Regions from separate parts of the Xanthomonas cannabis genome, predicted to be linked through region 2. Evidence: predicted binding sites of a transcription regulator. Region 2 holds the regulator's gene; each other region holds the start of a gene.

Region 1 (4,184 bases), 340 kb from region 2:
ACCTTGAAGACTTCCACTGCGCGGGTGAGTTGCGTGGAGTGCTCCTCCAACGCATGCGCGGCGGTGCTGGCGGCTTCGACGAGGCGCACGTTTTGCTGGGTGGTTTCGTCCATCTGGGCGATGGTGTGGTTGACCTGTTCGATGCCGCCTGCCTGTTCCTGCGAGGCGGCGGAAATATGCCCGATGATGTCGGTGACATGCTGGACGCTGGTGACGACTTCGCCCATGGTGGTGCCGGCCTGATGCACCAGGGTCGAGCCATCGGCCACGCGCTGTACGGAATCGTCGATCAGGCGTTTGATCTCCTTCGCTGCATCCGATGAGCGGTGCGAGAGCGTGCGCACTTCCGACGCGACCACCGCAAAACCGCGGCCTTGTTCGCCCGCGCGCGCGGCTTCGACAGCGGCGTTCAACGCCAGAATGTTGGTCTGGAAGGCAATGCCGTCGATGACGGAAATGATGTCGGCGATGCGTTTGGAGGAGGCTTCGATACCGGACATCTGCTCGATGACCTGGCCGACCACATCGCGACCTTGCGAGGCGATGGTGGCCGCGCCGAGCGCGAGCTGGTTGGCGCGGCCTGCATGCTCGGCGTTCTGCTTGACGGTGGAGGTCAGCTCTTCCATCGAGGCGGCGGTTTCTTCCAGGCTGGCTGCCTGCTGTTCGCTGCGACGGGTCAGTTCCTGGTTGCCACCGGTGATGTCTTCGGCGGCGAATCCGATGCTGTTGGACGTGGTCTGGATGCGCGTCACGATATCGGTGAGGCGGTGCACGGTGCTGTTGGCGTCGTCGCGCATGGACGCAAACACGCCGTGGAAGTTGCCGGACATGCGCACGGTCAGGTCGCCGTCGGCGATGGCGCGCAGCAGTTCGGAGAACTTGGCCAGGTTGGTGTCGGAGGTGGCCATCATGGTGTTGAGGTTCTCCACCATCAGGCGGAAATCGTGTTCGAACTTGTCCGGCTGGCCGCGAAGTGCGAAGTCGCCCGCGCAGGCAGCCTGGGTCAGGGCGTGGATCTGCGCGTTGATCGCGCGCAGGTTCTGCTTGACCTGCTGCATGGTGGCGGTGATGGCGGCCTTTTCGCCGGGATACTGTTCGATCTCCGGAGCCAGGTCGCCGACTGCATAGCGGCCCATGACCTCGGTCATGCGCAACTGCGTCTGCACATGTGCGTGCACCAATGCGTTGGTGTCCTGCACCATGTGGCCGTACTCGCCGGGGAAGCGCTGCGCATCGGTGCGATAGCTGATCTCGCCGGCATCGTGGCGCGACGCCATGGTGCGTTGTGCGGAGATCACCTCCTGCAGGCGATGCTGCATATGCTGCATGGCGCGCAGCAGTTGGCCGGATTCGTCGCTGCCGGTCGGGGCGTCCTGGCTGCGCAGGTCGCCTTCGTTGATGCGCTGGGCCAGCTGCAGCGACTGACGCAGCGGCAGCACCACGCTGCGGGTGAGCAGGAAGGCAATGGTTGCGCCGAGCAGCAGCGCGACGACGGTGGAGATCACCATCAACATCGCAAAGCCACGCGCGGTGGCGACGGCTTGCCTGGCCGCTGCGCGGTTCTTGGCTTCCTGCAGGTCGATGAAGGCGTTGATGCTGGCCAGCCAGTCGATGAAGGCCGGGCGTGCTTGCTGCAGCAATTGTTGCTCGGCGTGCAACCGGTCCGATGCATCGCGGAACGAGCGCACCTGCGTGATCAGCGGCATGGTGCGCTGCTCGATGGACTTGATCTGCTGAAGGATGGCTTTTTCTTTTGCGTCGGTCGAAGCCGCGATCATGTCGTCGAGCGGTTGTGCGGAACGGGCGTAGTCGGCGGCGAGCTTGTCGATCAATTGCTCGGCCGCGTGGCGGTCGGCCGGCGCGTCCATCAGGACAACATCGCGCAAGGCGATCGCGCGATCATGCACGCTGCCGCGAAAGTTGATGGCGTAACGCTGCTTGACGCTATTGACCTCGTTGATGGCGGTCAGTTGCTGGTCGATGCTTCGTACGCGCTGGATGCCAACCACGGTCAGGATCACCATCAGCACGATGATGGACAGAAAGCCGAGCGCCAGGCGCTGACCAATGCGCAGATTCGAAAGGAGATGCATAGGGTTCGATCGGTGATCCGACAGCGGGATGGCAGGAGTCCCCGCGGCAATGGCGAGGCGAAAGGCGCGATACGGCCGTGGGCAGCGCAAGGCCGCTGCGTTGGGTGTGTCTCGACCTATCCGTTAGCGGCCTCGGCCAGTAGAACTGAACTTTGCAGCCTGGAGGATTCAGGTGCGGTTGCTGCGTCCGGGGCGGCGTCGAGCCGCCAGCCAGCTCGCCCGGATGGCGCTGGCGATGCGTGGGCGCGCGAAGCCCGAGCCAGGCCCCGGAGCGGAGCTGGCATGACCCACATCGTCCGGTGCAGGCGTCATGCCCGCCGTGTAAGCCCGTTCTGCCAAGGGGGCCTGTCTCCATCCACTCCCGGCCGGAGCGCGGCAGCCGGCGAACAACCACTGCCGAGCTGGCAGGTAATCGATTCAGTGGCATGTCGCCCGTCCGCTGGACGGCGTCGGTCGCAGGCAAGATGATAGGCGCCCGGCGTGGGTGTCGCCTGTCACCCACGCGCCGATTCCTGAGTCTTCCCGATGGTCACAACGATGCTTCCATGGTCGACAGGTCACCTGGCCCCCCGTAGTGCTGCACTTGCGCGGTGCGCTGCGCGGTGCGGCGCGCGCAGTGGCGCGCCATGGTCGTGCGCTGCATGAGCGCGGCATTCCCGCATGGCGATAGCGCGATGGCACAGGCGGTCCGTGCCCATGACTGGAGCGGCACGCCACTGGGGCTGCCCGCGCAGTGGCCGTTGCCGTTACGAAATACCGTCGATCTGATGCTCGCCTCGCCCGAAAGCATGTATGTGGTCTGGGGGCAGGCGCTGACGTTCTTCTACAACGATGCCTATGCGCCGATCCTGGGGCCGCGTCAGGCACAGGCATTGGGTGCGCCGCTGCGCGAGTTGTGGGCCGATGCCTGGGATGCCGTGCGTGCGCCGATCGAGGCGGCGTTTGCCGGGCGCGCGTCGCGCTTCGAAGAAGTGCCGATCGCGATGAACCGTTATGGCACGCCCGAAGACACCTGGTGGACGTTCTCGTTCTCGCCGATCTATCTCGACGATGGCAGCGTGGGTGGCGCGTTCTGCGTGACCAACGAGGTGACCGCACGCAAGGTGGCGCAGGCGCGGTTGGCCGACGAGCACGAACGCCTGATCCGCCTGTTCGAGCAGGCGCCAATGTTCATGGCGTTCTTGAGCGGGCCGCAGCATGTCGTCGAGTTCGTCAATCCGTGTTACTCGCGCCTGATCGGTCACCGCGACGTGATTGGCCGCCCGTTGGCCGAGGCGTTGCCGGACGTAGTGGCGCAAGGACACCTGGCGCGGCTGGATGAGGTGTTTCAATCCGGACGTGCGTATTCGGCCACGGCGCTCGCCTACGATGTGCAGGCCGTGCCGGGCGGGCCGACCGAGCGCCGGCTGCTGGATCTGGTCTATCAGCCGATCGCCGGTGCCGACGGCACGGTGTCGGGCATCTTTGTGCAGGGTCTGGACATTACCGACCGCATCAGCCTGGAACGCGCGGTGCGCGAGGCCGAAGTGCGCAACCGGCAGATACTGGACAGCGTCATGGACTACGCGATCATTGCCACCGACATGCGCGGCCGGGTGACCTCATGGAACGAGGGCGCACGCCGCATTCTGGGATGGAGCGAGAGCGAGATGCTCGGGCAATCGCTGGAGCGCACGTTCACACCGGAAGACGTGGAAAGGCGGCAGATCCTCATCGAGGCTGCCGCCGCGCTGGAAAGCGGCAGCGGCATGGACGAACGCTGGCACGTGCGCAAGACCGGCGAGCTGTTCTGGGCCAATGGGTCGTTGATGGTGTTGCGCGAAGAAACCGGCACGGCGATCGGTTTCGTCAAGGTCCTGCGCGACCGTACTGCCGAGCGTCTGGCCAGCGAAGCCTTGATCAGGAGCGAGCGCCGCCTGGATGCGCTGGTGCGCGCCTCGTCGCAATCGATCTTCTCTGCGGCTGCCGACTGGAGCGCATTGCGCCAGCACGTGCGCGACGGGCTGCTCAACGACAGCCTGCCGGCGAACGCGCGCTGGCAACAGGACTGGGTGTACCCGGACGATCGCGCGCTGTTGTCGAGCGCCATCG
Region 2 (4,184 bases):
CCGCATTGAGCTGGTCGGCCTCGTCTGGCGCCTGTTCCAGCGACACCAGCTGTTCGCCGAGGCGATCCAGGATTTCCTGGGCCTCGACGATGAAATCGGCAGCAATATCGTCTGGAACGGCACTCATGGTTACAACCCCAATCCGGACAGCAAATCGTCGGCGTCGTCCTGCGACACGGCGTGACGGTCCAGGCCCTTGATCGCAGGACCGGCAAGACCGCCGTCGTCTTTCTTCGGCTCGGGATTCTTCGGCGGCAGGCCGAGCGCACCGAAGCCCTCGTGCACGCGGCGCACGATGCCGGCCACGCGGCGGATGATCTGGCCGCTGAGGTCCTGATAGCTTTGCGCCAGCGACAGCTCGGTGAGGTTGTGGCGCATCTTGTCCATCAGCGCGCCCTGGTCCTGATTGAGGCCGCCATCGCGCAGCTGGTTGGCCAGCACGCGGCATTCCTCGACCAGGTCCAGCGTGCGGTGGCTGGCCTTTTCGGTCATCTCCACCACGTGATCCAGGCGCGAGCAGGCATCGTCCAGCTCACCGGCTTCTTCGGGCACGGTGGGCAGCTCGCCCAGCGCCTGGCCAAGTTCGCGGGCAAGCCGGCTCAGGCTCTGCATCATCGGGCGCGTGCGCAGGGCGGCGAGGTGGTCGACCTCGCGCCGCCAGGCGACCTGGTCACCGCTTTCCAGTGCATCGAGTGCGCCTTGCAGGCGCTCGATCAACGCGGCACGTTCGGCATCGGTTTCCACGGTGGCGTTCATCAGGCGGTCGCCGCCAGACGTTCGAACACCTTGCCCAGCTTTTCTTCCAGCGTCTGCGCGGTAAACGGCTTGATGATGTAGCCGTTGACGCCGCACTGGGCCGCTTCGATGATCTGCTCGCGCTTGGCTTCGGCGGTCACCATCATCACCGGCAGGTGCTTGAGCTTGGCGTCGGCGCGGATGTTGCGCAGCAGGTCGATGCCGGTCATGCCGGGCATGTTCCAGTCCGTCACCACGAAGTCGAACGGGCCCGCGCGCAACGCGGCCAGCGCGCTGTTGCCGTCTTCGGCCTCTGCGGTATTGGTGAAGCCGAGATCCGCCAACAGATTCTTGACGATGCGTCGCATCGTCGAGAAGTCGTCCACGATCAGGATCCGCATGTTCTTGTTCACATCAAGCTCCTAACACGAAAAATTACGCGAAAAATTCAGTCGTCGACTTCGACGCCGGCATCGGCCAGTTCGAAGACCTTGAGGCGGCCACGCAAACGCACCACCGCCTGGCCATGGATCTGGCACACGCGCGATTCGCTGACGCCCAGCACGGCGCCGATTTCCTTCAGGTTCAATTCCTGTTCGTAGTACAGCGACAGCACCAGCTGCTCGCGCTCGGGCAACTGGCCGATGGCCTTGCCCAGCTCGCGGCCGAATTCGCCACGCTCCATCATCTGCTGCGGATTGGGGCCACCCTTGGCGGTGGTGTCCAGCTCGCCGTGATCTTCGATGCGCGATTCCAGGCTCAGCACCTGGCCACGTGCGGCGTCTTCCATCAGGCGCAGGTAGTCGGGCAGCGGCATTTCCATGGCGGCGGCCACTTCGGTGGCGGCGGCGGCGCGGCCGGTGTTCTGCTCGATCTTGCGCACGGCAGCAGCGGCGTCACGGGCGCGGCGGTGCACCGAACGCGGCACCCAGTCGCCCCGGCGGATCTCGTCGATCATCGAGCCGCGGATGCGGATCGAGGCATAGGTTTCGAACGAGGCACCCTGGTCGGAGTCGTAGCTGCGCGAGGCTTCGATCAGGCCGATCATGCCGGCCTGGATCAGGTCGTCCACTTCCACGCTGGCCGGCAGGCGCGCGGCCAGATGGTGGGCAATGCGGCGGACCAGGTCGGCGTGCTGGGTCACCACGTCGTTGGCGTTGTTGCGCTGCACGGCGCGGTACTGCGCGCTGGCCGTGGTGGCGGTAGCGGTGCTCATGCGGCCACTCCCCGTTGGATGATGCGTTCGACAAAGAACTCGACGTTGCCGCGCGGCACGGTGGGTGCCTGCCAGCGCGAGGTACGGCGTGCGATTTCGGCAATCGCCTGCGCCGACGGACTGGACGGGTAGGCCTTGATGACGGGTTGCTGACGCTGCACCGACAGGCGCAGCCAGTCGTCCTGCGGCACGTGGCCGAGATAGTTCAGCGAGACGTCGCCAAGGAACTTTTCGCAGACCCGGGAGAGCTTGTCGTACAGCAGGCGGCCTTCATTGGGGTCGCGCACCATGTTGGCGATGATCTGCAGGCGGTCCACGCCGCGTTCGCGCGAGAGCACCTTGATCAGCGCGTAGGCGTCGGTGATCGAGGCCGGCTCGTCGCAGACCACCACCACGGTGTCCTGGGCGGCCTGGCAGAAGGTCAGCACGCTGTCGGTGATGCCGGCGGCGGTATCGATGACCATCACGTCCAGGTCGCGTTCCAGTTCGGAGAACACGTTGACCAGGCCGATGTGCTGGGCCGGGGCCAGTTCGGCCATGTGGCGGCGACCGGACGCGGCCGGCACCACCAGCACGCCGCCGGGGCCTTCGATGATCACTTCATCGAGCGTGCAACGGCCGGCGATCAGGTCGGCCAGGGTGTACTTGGGCGAGAGTCCCAAGACCACATCCAGGTTGGCCAGGCCAAGGTCGGCGTCGAGCAGCAGGGTGCGCTTGCCCATGTCGGCAAGCGCCACGGCCAGGTTGGCGGAGATGTTGGTTTTACCCACGCCACCCTTGCCACCGGTCACGGCAATGGTGCGCACCGGGCCCAAAGGCTCGGGACGGGTCGCCGACAGGGGGAAGGCGTTGGTCAGCTTGGCGTATTCACGCGACTGCATGGTTGTGCTCCGGAGTACAGGGCTTATCGGCAGCGCGCCGCAAATCTTCAAGACGAAGAACGAGACTGGCGGCATTGGCGCGGTGCAGGTCGTCGGGGACCCGCTGTCCGTCAGTCACCCAGGTGATGGGCATTTGGTGGTCGACCACCACCGACAAGGCGCTGCCGAAGCGGCCGGTCTCGTCGAGTTTGGTCAGCACCACGCCTTGGGGCTTGGCGTGGGCGAAGCGGCGCACGACCTCGTCGAGGTCGGCGAAATGGGAGTTGGCGGGCAGCACCAGCAGCGAGGTGACCTGCTGGGCGGCGCGCAGCCAGTTCAGCTGGGCGGCCAGGGCACGGTCGCGCTGGCCCATGCCAGCGGTGTCGATCAGCACCAGCTTGTAGTCGCGCAGACGCTCCAGCAGTTCCAGCAGGCTTTCGGCGCTATCGGCCTCGTGCACGGCGATGCCGAGCTGACGGCCGTAGCTGTGCAGCTGTTCGCGGCCACCGACGCGCAAGGTGTCGGTGGTGACCAGGGCCACGTCGCGCGGGGCGTGCTGGGCGGCGAAGCGCTGCGCCAGCTTGGCGATGGTGGTGGTCTTGCCGGCGCCGGTCGGGCCGACCAGGGCGATCACGCCGCCACGTTCCAGCGGGTCGACCGGGGCCACCGGCAGGCGCTTGGACAACAGGCCCAGCATCAGCCCGCGGCCACGGTGCAATTCGGTATCGGCCGGGATCTGCATGGCGATGTCGCGGGTCAGACCGGCGTCGAAGCCGTAGTCGTCCATCAGCTCCAGGGCCTGCGCACGCACCGGGGAGCCGCGCAGGCGCTCGTCGGTGAGGCGGTTCATTTCGCGCTCGATCATCTGCCGCATCAGCGCCAGTTCGCCGCGCAGCTGCTTGAGTTCTTCATCGTTCTGCGCGACCGGCGCCGCAGCCACCGGCACCGCGGCCAGCGCGGCGGGGGCAACGACGATCGGCGGCAGCGCAGCCGGCGGCAGGATCTGCGGCAGGGCGTCGTCCAGATCGAAGTCGGCCTCATCGGCGAAGGCGTCGTCGTCCTGGCCATGTGCGGCGTAGGCCGGGGCGGCGGCAGCGATCGGAGCCGGAGCCGGGCTCGGAGCGGTCTGCAGCGCCGGGCGCTGGACCGGGGCGGTGGTCAGGAAGTCGGCGAACAGCTGTTCCGGCACCGCCGACAGCGCATGGTCCTGACGCTGCGCCACCGGGGCAGCCAGCTCCTGCACGGCCGGCATCGGCGCGGCGCTGCGGATCGGGGCGGCCACCGGGGCCTGACGCGGCACGCTGACCGGCTGGCGCAGGGCCATGGCGGCGATCATCTCTTCAGCGGCGCTGGCAACGCGCTGGCGGTGGCTC
Region 3 (4,184 bases), 1.9 Mb from region 2:
CGCCCAGCCGGGCGTGGTGCGGGTGAAACCGTCCAGGAAGCTGGTGCCGCCGGTATTGAGGCCGTTGGTCAGCGTCGCGCTTTGCGGGACGCCCTGCGCCAGCGCCGCACCGCCGGTACACACCCCCACCGCGCCAAGTGCGGCGCAAAGCGTCCACGACACCCGTCGACCTGCGCCACGCACCACCGTTGTTCGAATCACTGCGGACATCTCCAGCGTTGGGAGGAAACAACAGGACGTGCCAGACGGCACGCGTCAGGCAGGCGGCATCGCCGCGCTGTAGACAGCACGTGCAAACAGGTTGTGCGAAGGAGGACGCTGCCAGGCGCTGGCCTGCAGCGCGCGGCTTACGGCGAGTCGAGCCGGTCCAGGCGATCGAGCGCGCGCAGCAACGGCGCCTCGCTGGTGCCGAGCACGGCACTGAGCTGCCGCTCCATGCGCAGCACCTCGGCTTCGGCATCGGTCAGCAGGGTGACGCCGGCCGGCGTCAGCGACAGATGCTGCATGCGCCGGTCCTGGCGCCCGCGCACCTGCCGCAACAGGCGGCGCTTGACCAGGCGCGCCACCACGATGGCCAGGTTGGGCGGCGACACATGCAGCACATCGCCGATCTGGCGCTGGTTGATGCCCGGGTTGCCGTCCACCAGCATCAGCAGCGAAAAGTCGACCGGCTTCAGATCGAAGGCCGCCACGCAGTCCTGAAACATCCGCCGGACCAGCAGCTCGGTGCGGGTGATGCGGTAGCCCAGCAGCCGCAACAGGCGCGCCTGGTCCACCGTGGTGACGGCATCGGGCAACGGTGCAACGGCGGCGGTAGCGGACATGACGGTTCTCGCGACAAAGGCAGCGGGCGGCACGGGACGCCGCAGGCGCCCGGTCCGCAACGCCGATCCCCGGCGTGCACCGCATTGTAGACGCGGCCGGCCGTACCGATGTGGACATGCCGCCCACCTTCGCTTGCGCTGTGCAGGTGCCTGCCTGCGTAGCGGCCGCTGCCGCCTTGCACGCGCGTGCCCGGCTGCGCGGCAGCGGTGCTGCGGCGCGCGGGGGACGGCGGTGATCCAGGCACGGAATGGACATGAGATCCGGTCGGCATGTGATTGCGTTCCGGAATAGTTATGGATCATAACTACATTGCCAAGCTGCACCGCAGCATGGTCGCGTCCGCTAGCTCGCGGACTGGATGAAGGCCAGCCGGTGCGCGAGGCGGTGCGACACGCTGCTGCCTGTACCGGGCCACGCCGGCGCCCGATGCAGGCGCCGACGGCGCACACGCACGCTCAGAGCCGCGGGCGTTGCCCGGTCAGCAGATGACGCCGCCCGCTTACGGCAGCCAGAGTTTTTCCAGCTCGCGGAAGCCCCAGTCGCCCGGGCTTTCCATCTGCGCGATGCGGTCCTGGCAGTCGGGGCGCGACAGGTCGATGTCCTGCACCAGCACATGGCTGCGCAGCCTGGCCGAATAGAACACGCGTACCTTGGGCTTGAGCAGCGCGTCGGGCGTCTGTTCGATCACCACGGCCAGCTTCTGCGATTCCAGACGCACCAGCGAACCCACCGGATAGATCCCCAGCCGGCGCACGAAGGCCTGGAAGATCACCGGGTCGAAGTGGCCTTTCCATGACGCCATCTGCTTGAGCGATTCGGCCGGATCCCAGCCGCGCTTGTACGGGCGGTCGGAGCTGATGGCGTCGTAGACATCGCACACCGCGCCCATCCGCGACATCAGCGAGATCTCTTCGCCGGCCAGACGGTTCGGGTAGCCGCTGCCATCCATCTTTTCGTGATGGTGCAGCGCAATTTCCAGCACCACCGCGTTCTGCACGCCACCGGCCACCAGCAACCGATGCCCGTCCAGCGGATGCTGGCGCATGATGTCCATTTCGTCGTTGGTGAGCCGGCCGGGCTTGTTGAGAATGTCCAGCGGCGTCACCGCCTTGCCCATGTCATGCAGCAGGCCGCCCATCGCCGCTTCCACGACCTGCGGCTCGGGCAAACCGAGCTGACGCGCCAGCCCGCTCATCAGGCCGGCCACCGCCATCGAGTGCAGGTAGGTGTAATCGTCGGCGGTCTTGAGCCGCGCCACGCTGATCAGGGCCTGCGGATGACGCAGCACCGAATCGTTGATGGCCTCCACCAGCGGCATCGCCGCCTCGGTGTCGACGGTGCGCCCCAGCCGCACGTCGCGGAACATCGCCTCCACCGTGTCGCGGCCGTCTTCGAAGATCTTGCGTGCGCGCACCACTTCGGCCTCGATGCCGACCTGCGCGGTGACGCTGTTGGTACGCACACCGCGCGTGCTGGACGCCGGCTCCGGTGGCTCCGGCACGGGCGGCGGCGATGGCGTGTCAGTCGCCCCGGGTGCGGGCGTGGATGCGCCGGTGTCCACGTCGAGCCCGCGCGCGGTGTCGATCACCAACTGCTCGATCCGGCTGCCGTGGATCTTGTCCACGTCCTGCGAATCGACCAGGAACGACGTCTTCCAGAACGGATGATGCACCCACGCGCCCAGCAGCTTGCACACATACATGCCGGGACGGAGTTGGTCGGAGTCGATGGTTCTGAGCATGCCGGCGCTGGTCTGCACGAGGGTCACGGAAGAGGCCGCCGCGGGCTTGGCGGTCTTCGTGGTTATCGGCAACCGGCTCGATTTCTTTGACCACCGGCCACCACGTGCGAGGCAGCGGCCAGCCGCGCTCGGCTGAGCGATTCAGCGATCCGGCAGGCGCATTGCCAGCACCGCGGCCGCGGCAAACAGCAGCGGCACCGCGCAAGCCAGATACAACCGCACCGGCGACCATCCGGCGTCCAGCAACACGCCCGCGCAGAGCGGCGACAGGATCGCGCCGACGCGCCCCACGCCGATCGCCCAGCCCATGCCGGTGGAGCGCACCGCCGCCGGGAAGACCACCGGCGCTACCGCATACAGCCCGCCCATCGCCGCGGTCATGGCGGCGCCGGTCAGCAACGCGGTGGCAAAGGCCCAGCGCAGCACCGTGCTGCTCAGCCCGAACGCGACCATGGCCGCCGCTACCAGCAGCAGGGCACCGGCCGTCAGCCACGACAGCCGCGCGCGCAGGGCCAGCCAACCGAACAGGCTGCCGCCGACAATGCCGCCCAGGTTCAACAATACCCCGCCAGTGACACCCTGCGCGGCCGACAGCCCGGCATTCACCAACAGCTTGGGAGTCCAGCTGAGCACGAAGTAGAACGAGAACATCAGCAGGAAAAAAGCCAGTGCGATCAGCAGTGATTGCCGCCGTAGCGCCCCGACAAACAACGCCGCATAGCCATGCGTCTGCGCATCGGTCTGCACCGGCAGCGGCGGCAACTGCGCATGCGGCGGCATTGCCATGCGCGCCAGCACGGCGTTGAAGCGCGCGAGCGCCCCGGGCGGGCGACGGGCGATCAGAAATTCCAGCGACTCCGGCAAAAACAGCACCACCAGCGGCACGCACAGCAGCGACCCGAGCGCGCCCAGCCAGAACACCGCCGGCCACGACCACTGCTGCAGCAACAGCGCCGCAATCGCCCCACCCAGCGTCGCGCCCACCGGGTAGCCGGTCGCCTGCAGCACGGTGGCGGTGCTACGCCAGCGTGCAGTGGAGTATTCGGCCGCGGTCACCGCCACGCAGGCCAGCATGCCGCCAATGCCCAACCCGGTGAACGCCCGCAATGCGCCCAGTTGCCAGGCATTGCCGGCCAGGGCGGACGCGCCCATGCCCACCGTGAGAATGGCCAGGCAGATCAGGGTGAGCGCACGGCGCCCGATGCGGTCTGCCAGCGGCGCCAGCAGCAGCGAGCCCACCGCCATGCCGACCAGCCCGGCACTGAACAACGCCCCCAGCAGCTTGCCCGACAACTGCCAGTCGGCCGAGACATGCGGCGCGGTGAAGGCCATGGCCATCACGTCGAAGCCATCGAGCATGGTCAACAACACGCACACCGCCACCGCCCGCCACTGGAAGGGCGTCATGCGCTCCAGTAAGAAGGGCGCAGCGTCTGGGGTGCGTTGGAGCATGGGCATGTCCTGTGCATGGAAGGGCCGGTACCGATCACGTGTGCACGACCGCGGCATGGCATCGCCGTGGACGGGCACACTGCCGTGCGCGCGGGCGAGGCAATGCCTGGCGAACACGGCAGTGCGATGACTGCACGCACGCTAGGCCCATCGCACGCACTGTTCA

Evidence for each region. The regulator FliA, encoded in region 2, starts transcription of late flagellar genes. The targets are predictions, from matches to a motif close to TAAAGTTTNNCNNNCNNNGGCCGATAA.
Region 1: the regulator FliA is predicted to act here: its motif matches at 2,217-2,243, upstream of RZV17_RS08375 (methyl-accepting chemotaxis protein).
Region 3: the regulator FliA is predicted to act here: its motif matches at 2,629-2,655, upstream of RZV17_RS01845 (HD-GYP domain-containing protein).

The regions. Positions count from the first base shown of each region.
Region 1 is NZ_CP136580.1:1,939,931-1,944,114, forward strand. Features, by position in the region: gene RZV17_RS08375 (methyl-accepting chemotaxis protein) at 1-2,093, opposite strand, end outside; gene RZV17_RS08380 (PAS domain-containing protein) at 2,735-4,184, shown strand, end outside.
Region 2 is NZ_CP136580.1:2,283,116-2,287,299, forward strand. Features, by position in the region: gene RZV17_RS09715 (chemotaxis protein CheA) at 1-127, opposite strand, end outside; gene RZV17_RS09720 (protein phosphatase CheZ) at 130-756, opposite strand; gene cheY (chemotaxis response regulator CheY) at 756-1,148, opposite strand; gene RZV17_RS09730 (RNA polymerase sigma factor FliA) at 1,184-1,951, opposite strand; gene RZV17_RS09735 (MinD/ParA family protein) at 1,948-2,832, opposite strand; gene flhF (flagellar biosynthesis protein FlhF) at 2,819-4,184, opposite strand, start outside.
Region 3 is NZ_CP136580.1:424,263-428,446, reverse strand. Features, by position in the region: gene RZV17_RS01855 (transporter) at 1-210, opposite strand, end outside; gene RZV17_RS01850 (MarR family winged helix-turn-helix transcriptional regulator) at 348-824, opposite strand; gene RZV17_RS01845 (HD-GYP domain-containing protein) at 1,325-2,566, opposite strand; gene RZV17_RS01840 (MFS transporter) at 2,708-4,018, opposite strand.